4 regions of the Salinibacillus aidingensis genome follow, and region 1 is predicted to be linked to each of the others. Evidence: riboswitches for the same ligand, from Rfam matches in the RefSeq annotation. Region 1 holds a riboswitch; each other region holds the start of a gene.
What was found. A riboswitch is a leader RNA that binds a small molecule or an ion and turns the genes downstream of it on or off. The one in region 1 is predicted to bind S-adenosylmethionine.
Positions count from the first base shown of each region.

Region 1 (3,207 bases):
TTAGAGAAGGGGAAGTGTGCGAGGCTATAGCTTCAAACGAATATCAAACCAAAAACCATCGGGTGACAGGAACATCCGATGGTTTTTTTGTTTTAGCCCTTTTCCATATGATTCATGTCTGTTTTTGGTGGGATTTGCAGTACCTTGCAGTCTCCTTATTGATGATTACTATTTTATAGGGAATCGCCCAGCCTTCCGATTCGAATGGCTGCCTCTTCTAATCGTTCTGCATCTGCTAATAATCCGAGGCGTATGTATCCTTCGCCATAGTACCCAAAGCCAACACCAGGTGCAGCGACTACATGTGCTTTTTCGAGAAGTAAATCCGCGTACGTTTCAGAGCTGTAGCCTGCTGGTACACGCATCCATACGAAAAAGGTTCCACGTGGTGCTTCCACCTCGATATCCATTTCCAGCAGTTTTTTAATGAAACGATTGCGTCTTTCCTGATAGGTTTGCACAAGTTCACGTACGGGCTGCTGATCACCGGATAAGGCTTCGGCAGCTGCGTGTTGGATGCCACCGAATAAGCTCATGAACATGTGGTCCTGCAGTAATTGGATGCTTTGAATCACAGATGGGTTTCCCACTGCAAAGGCTACCCGCCAGCCTGCCATGTTATAGGTTTTGGACAGTGTATAGATTTCAACTCCCACTTCTTTTGCACCTTCTGACTGGAGGAAGCTTTGTGGTTTTTCCCCATCAAAACCGATGGCTCCATATGCAAAGTCATGAACGACACAAATGTTATGTTTTTTCGCTACAGCAACGGTTTCATCAAAGAATTCTTTTGTTGCAGTCGCTGTCGTGGGATTATTAGGGTAATTTAAAAACATGACTTTCGCCTGATCTTTTAAATCTTCTGGAATAGCCGTATAGTCCGGCAGAAAGTTATTTTTCTCCAATAGAGGCATAAAAATAGATTCAGCATTTGCAAGAGCAATCCCGGACATATAATCGGGATAACCGGGATCCGGCATAAGGGCAATATCACCTGGATTTAATAAGCAAGGACTAATTTCTGCCAGTCCGGCTTTGGCCCCAAAAAGGATGGCTACTTCTTTATTTGCATCGATTTCTACTCCATATTCCCGTTTATAGAATGTGGCAACCGCGTCCTTTAAAAGGTCATATCCCTGGAATGGGGAATATTGATGGGTCAATGGATCTTCCGCCGCATGCTGCAATGCTTTAATGATATGAGGTGGCGTCGGTAAATCCGGGTTTCCCTGGCCTAAATTAATAATATCGTGCCCTTGCTGTTGCTTTTCTTTTACCTTTTTCACTAGTCCTTCAAAGAACTGTGCAGGTAGTCTCTGTAGCATTTCTGACTGTGGAAAGGTTCTCAAACTTCTCATCTCCTAAGACGTATCGAATAGAATTATTTTACTAATCATATCTATTTGACTATTTTTTGTAAAGTCAAAATTGACAAAAGGTTTTGCCATTTAATTGACAGGAGGTGTACCAAGTGGGATAATGATTGATAATTTCATATATTTTTAACTCTTATAAAGAGAAGGTGGAGGGACTGGCCCGATGAAACCCGGCAACCGGTACATCATTGTACACGGTGCTAAATCCTTCAACATTAGTTGGGAGATAAGAGGAAATGTGTTGCGGACGCTCTTCCTCTGACTGGAAGAGCTTTTTTTATGGGGGGATAAACAATGAAATCACTACAAGTGCGAGGGGCACCGAATTTTTATCAATGTGAAGAAGGAATCCTTCAGCAATTGCCGGTGAAACTATCCGAGCAAAAGCTAGAAAATCCTGCCATTATTCATGGTGAAAAATCCTGGGAGGCGGCTAAAGACTATATATCTTTAGATAACGCCGTCGTTCATGTTCCATACAAAGGGGATTGTACTCATGAAGAAGTGGCAAGAGTTGCTGATAAATTAAGAAATAACGAGGCAGATGCAGTGATTGGTGTTGGCGGAGGGAAAGTACTCGATTTAGCTAAAGCAGCAGGAGATGAGTTGGATCTCCTGTTATTTTGATTCCGACCCTGGCTTCCAATTGCTCACCCTGGACCCCGCTAAGTGTATTTTATGACGGGGCTGGAAACTTTCTGCATTATATCGTTTTTTCGAAAACCGCCCATATGGTACTGATAGAGCCGCGTATTATTGCTGATTCACCAGTAGAATACCTGCGGGCCGGAATAGGAGATACGATTGCGAAATGGTATGAAGCCGTTGCATTAACGGATGAAATAAAGCAAAAACCGTTATCATTGGATATAGCCCTTCATGCTGCCCGGCTTTGTCGGGATGTGTTGCTGGATAAGGGAACAGAAGCCATTGAAAGTGTCCGGAATCATCAAGTCACACCTGCTTTAGTTAAAGTAGCGGAAACCATTATGATGGCAGGAGGAATGGTTGGTGGTTACGGTGATGAATACGGAAGAATTGCCGGAGCACACGCGATTCACAATGGGTTAACGACCATTCCGGAAACCCATAAATTTCTCCATGGGGATAAGGTCGCTTACGGCATTTTGGTTCAATTAGCCTTGGAAAATAAATATGATGAAGTGACAAAACTCTTACCCTATTATAAAGAATTAAACCTGCCAACCACACTTGCAGAACTGGGAATTCAGGAACATGTAAAGGAAGCCATTGATGCCTTGTCTGAAAAAGCCACCATTCCCGAAGAATCCATCCACCTAATGAGCGTGTCGACAACAAAGGATGATGTCATTCATAGTATTCAACGATTAGAAGAGTATGTGGTTAATCATATAACGCCTGGTTCACCATGAATGAACGATCTGTAGACCTCACTGAATGATAAAAACAATGATGGTAGAGCGAATAGCTGATAAAGTCCTGATAAGTTTCGCGAACATTCAGTGGGGGAGCCCCACTGAATGAAATCTCACTTTATAGGAGGAGGGACTCTGTTGACTTTGAACGTTGCTTTGCTTCAAATGGATATTGAATATGGAAACCCGTGGGGAAACTATGAAAAAGTGAAAACAAACATAGAACAGGCGGCAAAATCCGGGGTCGATGTGGTGGTACTTCCCGAATTGTGGACGACTGGATATGATTTGTCGCGCCTCGATGACATTGCCGATATCGAGGGTGGGGAAAGTCTCAACTTTTTCGCAGAACTGGCAAAGGCGAATCAGGTTCATGTGGTCGGCGGATCGGTTGCCAATCAATCCAGAGAGCAGGCAGCCGAAGTGAAAAACAC
Region 1 covers NZ_AP043759.1:2,825,860-2,829,066, reverse strand. The annotation lists gene ACZ5OK_RS14825 (pyridoxal phosphate-dependent aminotransferase) at 174-1,349, opposite strand; SAM riboswitch class I at 1,507-1,609, shown strand; gene ACZ5OK_RS14820 (iron-containing alcohol dehydrogenase) at 1,671-2,003, shown strand; gene ACZ5OK_RS14815 (iron-containing alcohol dehydrogenase family protein) at 2,000-2,770, shown strand; gene ACZ5OK_RS14810 (carbon-nitrogen family hydrolase) at 2,912-3,207, shown strand, end outside.

Region 2 (3,207 bases), 320 kb from region 1:
AGCCTTGCATAAAATGGTGCAGCCCCAATGATAAGAGCTGGTAAAGCTGCCTTTGGTCCTCTAATTGTTCCCATCAGCCAATCTGTAAAAGGGAATAAGAGGAGGATCAATATAATAAACGGTATCGCACGAAAGACATTCACAATAGTAGCTGTAATAAAATTCAAACTCCTGTTAAGTATGCCCTGGCGATCCGTCAAAAACAGTAATAATCCAAGTAAAATTCCGAGAATCAATGTTCCAAGGACTGATATCCCTGTCATATAAAGTGTTTGATTTGTCGCGACTTTCAAATCTTCCATAACAACGTTCGGAAACAATTCTCTAAGCATTCTCTTCTACCTCCAGTTCTACCGAGGTTTGCTGTATATATTTAATAGCTTCATTCACTACTTCTTCTGGACCATCCATATGGACATACAAAGTACCATAGGCTCCATCTTTAGTCTGCGTAATGTTCCCCTGTAAAATATTGATTTCAACATTAAACCTTTTTACAAGTTTACTGATTATAGCCTGATTTGCTGTTTCACCAACAAAGTGAAGCCGGAGAACCTTGCCAGATTCATAATTCTTCACGAAATAATGAATGGGGCTCTGCTCCACCTGTTCGCCCATCACCTGCTGTACAAAACGGCGAGTCGTTTTCTCTTTCGGATGCATAAAGACCTCCAGAACCTCACCCTGCTCGATGACTTTCCCATTATCCATAACGGCAACCTGCTGACAAATCTTTTTAATGACATGCATTTCGTGTGTGATGACAATAATGGTAAGCCCAAGCTTTTGATTAATGCTCACCAGCAGATCCAAAATATCATCGGTTGTTTGCGGATCCAGCGCAGAAGTTGCTTCGTCACACAAAAGAACTTTCGGATCATTGGCAAGGGCTCTTGCAATTCCCACTCTTTGCTTTTGCCCTCCACTTAACTGTGAAGGGTAGTAATCTTCTCTGCCTGCAAGACCAACAAGCTCAATCAGCTCCTGAACCTTGCTTTTCCGTTGTTCCTTTGGTATCCCGGCAATTTCAAGTGGAAAGGCGATATTGTCAAATACAGTTCTGGACCACAGGAGATTGAAATGCTGAAAAATCATTCCAATTTTTTGTCTTTCATTACGTAATTCTTTATTACTTAAATTCGTCATGTCCTTTTCATTCATGATGATTTTGCCGTCTGTCGGCTCTTCCAAACGGTTAAGCAGACGAATAAATGTACTTTTACCGGCACCACTATAGCCGATAACTCCAAAGATTTCTCCCTGATTTATCGAAAGGTCTATGTTATCAACGGCCGTTACATCATCCCGGTTTTTACTTTTATATATTTTTGAAAGGTTTTTAATGGAAATCACTTTTACTCACCCTCTTCATGATTGCGTTTTGATTAGAACAAAGGCGGAAGCGCCCGTTTAGCGACGTACGGACTGGACTGAGCCGTAGGAGATAAAGGAAACACGACGAACCTTGTAAGTCAATGTTGACTTATCGGACGGAGGTGAAGGAAGTCTCGCTAGTCGCTGGGCGCCGGAGCCGGACGTGGCCTCATTTGTTTTTCTTATCCACAATTTGCCTATTTTATAATTTCCTAAACAATTATTAAAAAGCTTTTCCGTTCACAAGAGAACAGAAAAGCCTGGATTATCTTCTGTTCTCTTATCTGTCAAAGCTATACGCTTTGCAGGAATTGGCACCTTCTCAAACAAAACATTTTTGTCTGATGGTTGCCGGGCTTCATCAGGCCAGTCCCTCCGCCACTCGTGATAAGAGATCTATTCACTTATTCAATTAAAAATCCCTCTTCCATAAGAAGAGGGATAAACACAAACCGATTATCTCTCTTCTTATCTATCAAAGCCAGCGCTCTAACTTTGAAGGATTTGGCACCGTTTCAAATCATAGACAAAGAATGATTTGAAGGTTGCCGGGCTTCACAGGGCCAGTCCCTCCACCTCTCTTGATAAGACGAGATTCATATTTTTATTGAATAATTGATATATTAGCATAGTCTGTTAGAACCAGTCAACAGTTTTCGCTGAATATCTTTTGTTTTTTCACGTATTTATTTCCCGGGAAATCTGACATATGCTGTCATTCTTTGTCAGCTGTATACTTAAGCAGTTTCTCATACATAAATGGGACAGAATGGAATGCATAGGTTTTATCTAAAATCTGTCCTTCCTGTATAATAGCCAGACATGGAACACTTTCAATTTGATAGTTCTGCATAAAACCAGGGAACAGCGAGGCATTCATCGTATGAAAGTCTGGGAGATTTTCTATATTCTCCAGCGTCTCCAGCATTTTCCCCGCCACTTTACACGTCCCGCAAAAAGGTGTGTATAGAAAAATAAATTGCTTATATTGACTTTCCAGAATAATGGGCAAGTCTTTTTCGTTAATTTCCTGCATGATAACCATACCCCTTTAGAAAATCCGTGTGTACTTTAAGATTTGCGGATGCTAAGACAGAGGCTAATTCATGATTCGGGGTTGTTTCTACTTCCCGAAAAGAACGATCTACATATAAATGAATAGCATGGGGGAGCTCTTGTCTAAGTTGATTTCTGAGCTTATGTCCAGGATCATCTGCATCCACTAAAATATAAACTTCCTTGTCATTCAGGAAGTGTTCGTCTACAAGAGCTTCCAACCGATCCATACTTATCGTACCATTTGTGTAAAGAATCTGCAGAGGCTCGTTGATTATTTCTTTCACTTTTTTATAATCGGAACGCCCTTCGACAATGATGACTTTCTCTACCTCGATCATAACAATCACCACAACATTATATGTAATTATTAATCTTATAGATAGGAAAATTATAAGGCATTTACTGGCCGCTTATCCCCCACTTTGTCTTGTTAGGTTACCCTTAAGATTTGAAGTACGGGATTACGGACGGTTAATGCGTAATAAAAAGGCAGCGTGTGCACACTGCCTGTCTCTTTAAGCCACATATTATTCTTCTTCGTTGACCATTTTTTCATACGCTTCTGCTGACATTAATTGGTCTAACTTTGGCTCTCCGTCCGGTTCAATAACGATCATCCATGCTTTTTCGTATGGAGATTCATTAACAAATTCCGGACTATCATCCAAATCCTCATTAATCTCAACCACTTTTCCTCCTACCGGGGCATACAGCTCGGAAACGGTCTTCACAGATTCAACACTTCCGAATGGTTCATCGGCCTCTACTTCATCC
Region 2 covers NZ_AP043759.1:2,509,188-2,512,394, forward strand. The annotation lists gene ACZ5OK_RS13380 (methionine ABC transporter permease) at 1-332, opposite strand, end outside; gene ACZ5OK_RS13385 (methionine ABC transporter ATP-binding protein) at 325-1,353, opposite strand; SAM riboswitch class I at 1,652-1,768, opposite strand; SAM riboswitch class I at 1,840-1,965, opposite strand; gene ACZ5OK_RS13390 (thioredoxin family protein) at 2,090-2,410, opposite strand; gene ACZ5OK_RS13395 (toprim domain-containing protein) at 2,397-2,771, opposite strand; gene gcvH (glycine cleavage system protein GcvH) at 2,961-3,207, opposite strand, start outside.
Region 2: another riboswitch for S-adenosylmethionine. It lies ahead of ACZ5OK_RS13385 (methionine ABC transporter ATP-binding protein); the one in region 1 lies ahead of ACZ5OK_RS14820 (iron-containing alcohol dehydrogenase).

Region 3 (3,207 bases), 1.5 Mb from region 1:
ACTTACGTTTGACTGATAAATGTCATTTTTTCTTTGATAAATTATACTGGCTCTTTGACGGCTGCTTTGATGGCCTGATCTAAATCATGAATGAGGTCTTTTGTTGACTCTAAGCCGACGGAAAGACGGATAAATTCCTCTGTCACGCCTGCCTGCTTTAACTCTTCTTCATTTAGCTGCTGATGTGTCGTTGAGGCTGGATGAATGATTAAGGATTTTGCATCGCCCACATTTGCCAGGTGTGAAAATAGCTGGACATTGTCAACAACTTTACGTCCATCCTCACGGTCCCCTTTAATTCCAAAGACGACAATCGATCCTGCTCCCTGATCAAAATATTTTTCTGCCAGTGCATGGGAAGGATGACTGCTCAGCCCCGGGTGAGCCACCCACTCTATGTTCTCATGGTTTTCCAGGAATTTCGCGATTTCCAGAGCATTTTCATTATGTTTAGGAACACGGAGATGCAGGGTTTCCAAACCTTGCAGCAATTGGAATGCACTTTGCGGACTTAAGCATGGTCCAAAGTCACGAAGAAGCTGTACACGAAGCTTCGTACCAAAGGCTGCTTCCCCGAGCTCTGAAAATACGAGATTATGATAGCTTGGATCAGGCTCTGTAAAATCAGGGAATTTGTCATTGTTCCAGTCAAAGCTTCCGCCATCTACAACAACTCCGGCAATGACCGTTCCGTGGCCCCCAATCCATTTTGTAGCGGAATGAATAACGACATCTGCTCCGTATTCAATAGGCCGGCAGGAATAAGGAGTGGCAAATGTGTTATCAATAAGTAATGGAATTCCGTTTTCATGAGCAATAGCGGCTACTGCTTCAATGTCTAAAATATGAAGACTTGGATTTCCGATTGTCTCAGCAAATACGGCTTTGGTTTTGTCTGTAATGGCCTCTCTGAAGTTTTCCGGATCTTTAGGGTCCACAAATTTTACATTGATTCCGTATTTCGGCAAGGTATGGTTAAACAGGTTATAGGTTCCCCCATATAGGTCCGTGGCAGCAACAATTTCATCTCCAGCTCTGGCAAGATTAAAAATGGATAAGGAAATAGCTGCCATCCCTGATGATAATCCAACCGCATTGGTTCCACCCTCTAAAAGCGCGATTCGTTTTTCAAAAACATCAACGGTTGGGTTCATAATTCGGGAATAAATATTTCCTTCTTCTTTAAGACCAAATAAGTTCTGGGCATGTTCTGTATCACGAAATGCGTATGAGGTCGTTTGATAAATCGGAACTGCGCGGGAACCTGTTGTTGGATCCGGCTCCTGACCTCCATGTAAATGTAATGTTTCCAATCCAAATTTTTCCTGACTCATTTTACCACTCCTTTAATAGTTTTTGTAAAAAATCTCTTCCTTACTCCGTTTTAACGCATGATTTGAATGTCCAGAGCGTTAAAGTGCTCAAATAAGGGATAAGAGGGAAAATGAAAAACCCTCTTCAATAAGAAGAGGGTTGTAAGTTCCAATTCCTCCTCTTATCTTTCAGATCCGTTTGTCAGATCTGCAGGACTTAGCACCTTTTCAAGTCGTCACTTGAAGGTTGCCGGGCTTCACAGGGCCTTTCCCTCCGCCACTCTGGATAAGAGATCTTTTATTGTTCTTCCGGCGAAACGCTTGATGATTCGTCTCACTTTTTTAATTTCCTTCGCCTGTGCGAAATGAAATGTTAATAAAGAGTATAGAGAAGAATAAATCTTCTGTCAATTGTTTTTCTGAATTTTTTATAAAAATTTTTCATTCCATCATTTAGTAGTTCCTCTTAGATTTACCTTTATTTTTTCCTTAAATTCAACAGACAATAGTCATATAAGATTGTTTCAGGAAGGAGTTATGATCATGCTGACAAATGAGCAAATGTCCACCTTCCGTTCACAGCTGCAGAAGGCCAAAGAGGATATTGAAAAGCGGTTAAAAGAAAATGATCATTTTGATATAGAAAATGGCCATTATCATCAATCCATGGGAGAATTGTCCAGCTATGACAATCATCCTGCTGATGAAGGGTCGGCATTATATGAACGTGAAAAAGATATTGCCCTGAATGACCATGCTGAGGATGAATTAAAAAATATTGAACATGCGTTAAAGGCTATCGATGAAGGCACATATGGAACCTGCCAGGTATGTGGAAAGGAAATCCCGCTGGAGCGCCTGGAAGCCCTCCCGACCACCACCTATTGTGTGGAACACTCCCCTGATCAGGTTTCTTCCACACAGCGTCCTGTGGAGGAAGGCGTGCTTCTGCCCCCATTTGGGAAGTTTGAATATGATGATACAGACACCGAGGCGTTTGATGCAGAAGACTCCTGGCAGGAGGTTGCACAGTGGGGAACCTCCAATTCTCCTTCAGATTTTGCCGTATCTCCCGACCATTATAATGAAACCTACATTGAATCCGATGATCGTGTCGGTTATGTAGAGGATTATGAAAACTTCGCCGGAAATGATATCGAAGGCCGAAACGTCACTGTCTATCCCAGCCCAAGGCATGAAGAATATGAGGAAAACCTGGATGAAGAAGATACCATGAGTGTATTCGGGGATTTAAAGCCTTATGAAATCGATCCTTATACGGAGGAAGTGGCCAAAGAAGAAAAGAGAAATCATTCAGATGATAAATGACAAAACAGCACCGCAGAGGCTGCGGTGCTGTTCTCTGTTTACAACTGCGGCGGTTCATAATCATACTCAACAGGCTCAGGTGCAACATTGGCCCGTTCAAGTGCCGGTGTATCCTTCCGTGCAATTTGATAAACCGCTGCGCCGACAATATTTCCTACATCCTTCAATTTTTCCTTACTGATGTACTGAATAAGATCTTCGTCCGTATGGTACCACGGCTCAAGCGGTGTGTGGATGAATAATGCAGCCGGAATTCCTGCCTCATGGAAGGCGACATGATCACTGCGCCCTAATTCACTATACGGTACGGTTTCACTGACTCTGGATCCGGCAGCGGCACCTAAATCGGTAACGACGTTCTGTTCACCATCAGCCGTAAACATCACAAGATCCCCGGCGTCTGCACTGCCTACCATATCCAGCTGGAACATCGCAACTGTATTGGAAATCTCCTCTTCAGACATGGCTTCTACATACTCCTGCGAGCCGAGCAGCCCATTTTCCTCTGCTCCAAATGCGACAAATTTGATTGTTGTATCGGTTGGAGTATTGGCAAAAACTCTGG
Region 3 covers NZ_AP043759.1:1,314,897-1,318,103, reverse strand. The annotation lists gene ACZ5OK_RS07185 (O-acetylhomoserine aminocarboxypropyltransferase/cysteine synthase family protein) at 42-1,334, opposite strand; SAM riboswitch class I at 1,493-1,606, opposite strand; gene ACZ5OK_RS07180 (yteA family sporulation protein) at 1,857-2,642, shown strand; gene ACZ5OK_RS07175 (M20/M25/M40 family metallo-hydrolase) at 2,681-3,207, opposite strand, start outside.
Region 3: another riboswitch for S-adenosylmethionine. It lies ahead of ACZ5OK_RS07185 (O-acetylhomoserine aminocarboxypropyltransferase/cysteine synthase family protein); the one in region 1 lies ahead of ACZ5OK_RS14820 (iron-containing alcohol dehydrogenase).

Region 4 (3,207 bases), 1.6 Mb from region 1:
TCAGGGGGTTCCTCGGTCAAATCAATGGACCCGTGATCAAGCAGCCAGTCTTCATAGGGAATCTCCAACTCTTCCAATCTCTTAAATAAATGCTCCGTCCATTCTTCATTTTCATGGATGACATACACCTTACTCATCTAAACACTCCTTAAGATTAGTTTTGAACCTTTGCCCGTAATTCTTCTACCAGTGGCATAACCTGATTGGAAAATCGCTTCAGTTCCTCTAATTGCGGTGAACACTGTAATAACAGTAAGTCTACTCCGGCTTGCTCGTATTCTAAAATTCTCTCGGCAATCTGATCAGGAGTTCCGACAAGATTAGGCCGTAACCCACGATTGGAAACCGAATAATCCTGCAACTGAATCCTTTGCTCAAGCTCGGATTTGGAAGTGAAATCTTTAAAGCCTGCATATCCGCTCATATCCTCAACGGTCGTAATCCGTTCCAGTTCCTTCAGTGCCTCTTCTTCAGTATCCCGGCAAATGACATATGCTGCCATCCCAAATGATTGCAAGGGCTCCTTCCCTGCTGCTGTTCTGCGATTTTTCATATCCTGAATTTTACTGGCGACCTCATCTACCGTTCCTCCATGCATGACATACGCATCGCAGGCTGAGGAAATCACCTGCTTGCCTTTTTCACTCTCTCCCCCTGCATAAAGGACAGGGTTCGGCTTTTGCACAGGTTTAGGGGCCAGTTTCGCATCCTCTACCTGATAGAAGTCCCCATTATAGGAAAACGAATCTTCCGTCCACATTCCTTTAAGAATATCAAGAAATTCAGTTGTCCGGTCATAGCGTTCATCGTGTCTCGTGAAAGCCCCGCCGTATTGTCTGGACTCCCCTTCCCACCAGCCGGACACGATATTTAACGTAAAACGCCCCTTACTGATGTGATCAATATTGGCCGCCTGTTTTGCGGTCACTGCCGGATGATGAAACCCTGGCCGGACAGCCGTCATAATTTCGATTTTTTCCGTCACAGCAGCCAATGCCGCAGCTGTCGTCCAGGCTTCCAGTGAATCGTGCTCAATTCCTTTAATATCATTTAAATATAACTCAGCGATTAAGGTTGTATCATATCCCCACTTCTCTGCTGACTGAATCACTTCTTTTGCATAATCATAGGTAGGCGGCATCTGTTCATCCTTTACATTTCGAAGCCAGCCTCCAAAAATCGGTAACCAGAATCCATATTTCATGTTCTCCACTCCCTGTTGTGTTGTTATGTAAAAAATCAAAGGCGGAAGCGCCCGTTTAGCGACGTACGGACTGAACTGAACCGTAGGAGATAAAGGAAACACGACGAACAGCGTGAGTCGATGTTGACTTATCGGACGGAGGTGAAGGAAGTCACGCTAGTCGCTGGGCGCTGGAGCCGGACGTGGCCTCTCTTGTTTTCTAATCCACAAATAGCTTTTTTTATGATTTGCTGGATAAGAAAAAACTCTCTTCCAATAAGAAGAGAGTTGAAACCACTGTAATCGACTCGTCCTCTTATCTTTCAAGCACACTGACTTGATGGATTTGGCACAGTATTCTTTCAAAAAAGAACCTGCTGCCGAGGCTTCCAAGGGCCATTTCCCTCCACCTCTCTGGATAAGATTCCTATATAAAATTGTTAGAAAAATCATAAATCATAAAAGAAAAAATGTCAACCATACCAATTGGATTACTTCCCTAAAAGGAGTGAAAATTTTACCCCATTTCTTTTTAATATCATTAGAAATCAGGAGACAGCCGCTTACCCAAAAAAGCTTTTAAACGACTGCACCGTAGCTTCTCTGTTGATGGCTGCAATGGATGTAGTCAGTGGAATTCCTTTAGGACAGGATTGAACACAATTTTGCGAGTTTCCGCATTCTTCAAGTCCACCTTCTCCCATAAAGGCTTCCAAACGCTCTTCTTTATTCATTTCGCCTGTGGGATGTACATTTTTCAGACGAATCTGTGCAAATACGAAAGGTCCTAAAAAGTCAGTTTTTTCGTTCACGTTTGGACAGGCTTCAAGACAAACCCCACACGTGAAGCATTTGGATAACTCATAGGCCCATTGTCGGGTATTTTCATTCATGCGTGGACCCGGACCAATGTCATAGGTTCCATCAATCGGAATCCATGCCTTTACACGCTTTAACGCATCAAACATTTTCCCACGGTCGATAAATAAATCCCTTATAACCGGAAAGGTAGTCATTGGGGCAAGGGTAATCGGCTGCTCCAGCTGGTCAACCAATGTTGAACAGGCCTGTCTGGGCTTGCCATTAATCAGCATGGAGCAGGCCCCGCAAACCTCCTCTAAACAATTCATATCCCATTGCACAGGAGTGGTTTGCTTCCCATCCTTTGTCACCGGATTTTGCCGGATTTCCATCAGAACAGAAATAATGTTCATATTGGATCGATAAGGAATGGAAAACGTTTCTTCATAGGGCTCTGACTCAGGATGATCCTGACGGGTAATCCTGACCTCAATGTTATCCATGTCGCTTCCTCCTTGCAGAAAAAGTCGGTTTCACCAGCAAGAGAGGTAAATCGGCTTACTCGTGCCAGGTGCTTCCATCGTGGTCAACATCCAGATTTAAAGGTTCAATCCCTGCTTCTCTCCAGGCTTCCCATAACTCTTCAACCTGACGCTGTGAGCGAACAAACGCGATGCCACAATCTCCGCCACCTGCACCAGAGGATTTACCACTTCCTCCTATTTGCTCCGCTAACTCGGATAAACTTGCCAATATTGGTGTTTCTATTAGCATACCCACTTCTTTTCCTAATTTTACAAGGATGGCGCGATTTTTCTTTAAACTCTGTAAGGACAATGGAAGGTCATTTTCGTCAAAACCTCTGACCAGTCCTTTTACCGCCTCATGGCTTTCTTCCACGAAGGTATGGTAAATGTTTCGATGTTCCTGCTGTCCATGCTTCAGCTGTTTGATCATCGGCCCTGTTGAAGCCGCTTTTCCGGTCCACCCGGTACAGAGGCGAAGTCCATCGGGCGGATTTATAGAGCGAATGGATAAATACGGCCATGGCTGATCAACCAGAGCCCTGACAGAGGTCTGCTGCATTTGATCAAGGAGCCAGTCTGCCTGAAAAGCAGAATACTCGAGCCATCCCCCATAGGTTGATGCAGCTACATCAGCTCCGGATCCGCTCCCCTGCGTCTTAACATGGGCAAGCGTGGCAAGCTTAAAAATCAAATCCT
Region 4 covers NZ_AP043759.1:1,196,988-1,200,194, reverse strand. The annotation lists gene ACZ5OK_RS06560 (ATP-grasp domain-containing protein) at 1-137, opposite strand, end outside; gene ACZ5OK_RS06555 (LLM class flavin-dependent oxidoreductase) at 155-1,204, opposite strand; SAM riboswitch class I at 1,497-1,608, opposite strand; gene sdhB (succinate dehydrogenase iron-sulfur subunit) at 1,747-2,487, opposite strand; gene ACZ5OK_RS06545 (phosphomevalonate kinase) at 2,543-3,207, opposite strand, start outside.
Region 4: another riboswitch for S-adenosylmethionine. It lies ahead of ACZ5OK_RS06555 (LLM class flavin-dependent oxidoreductase); the one in region 1 lies ahead of ACZ5OK_RS14820 (iron-containing alcohol dehydrogenase).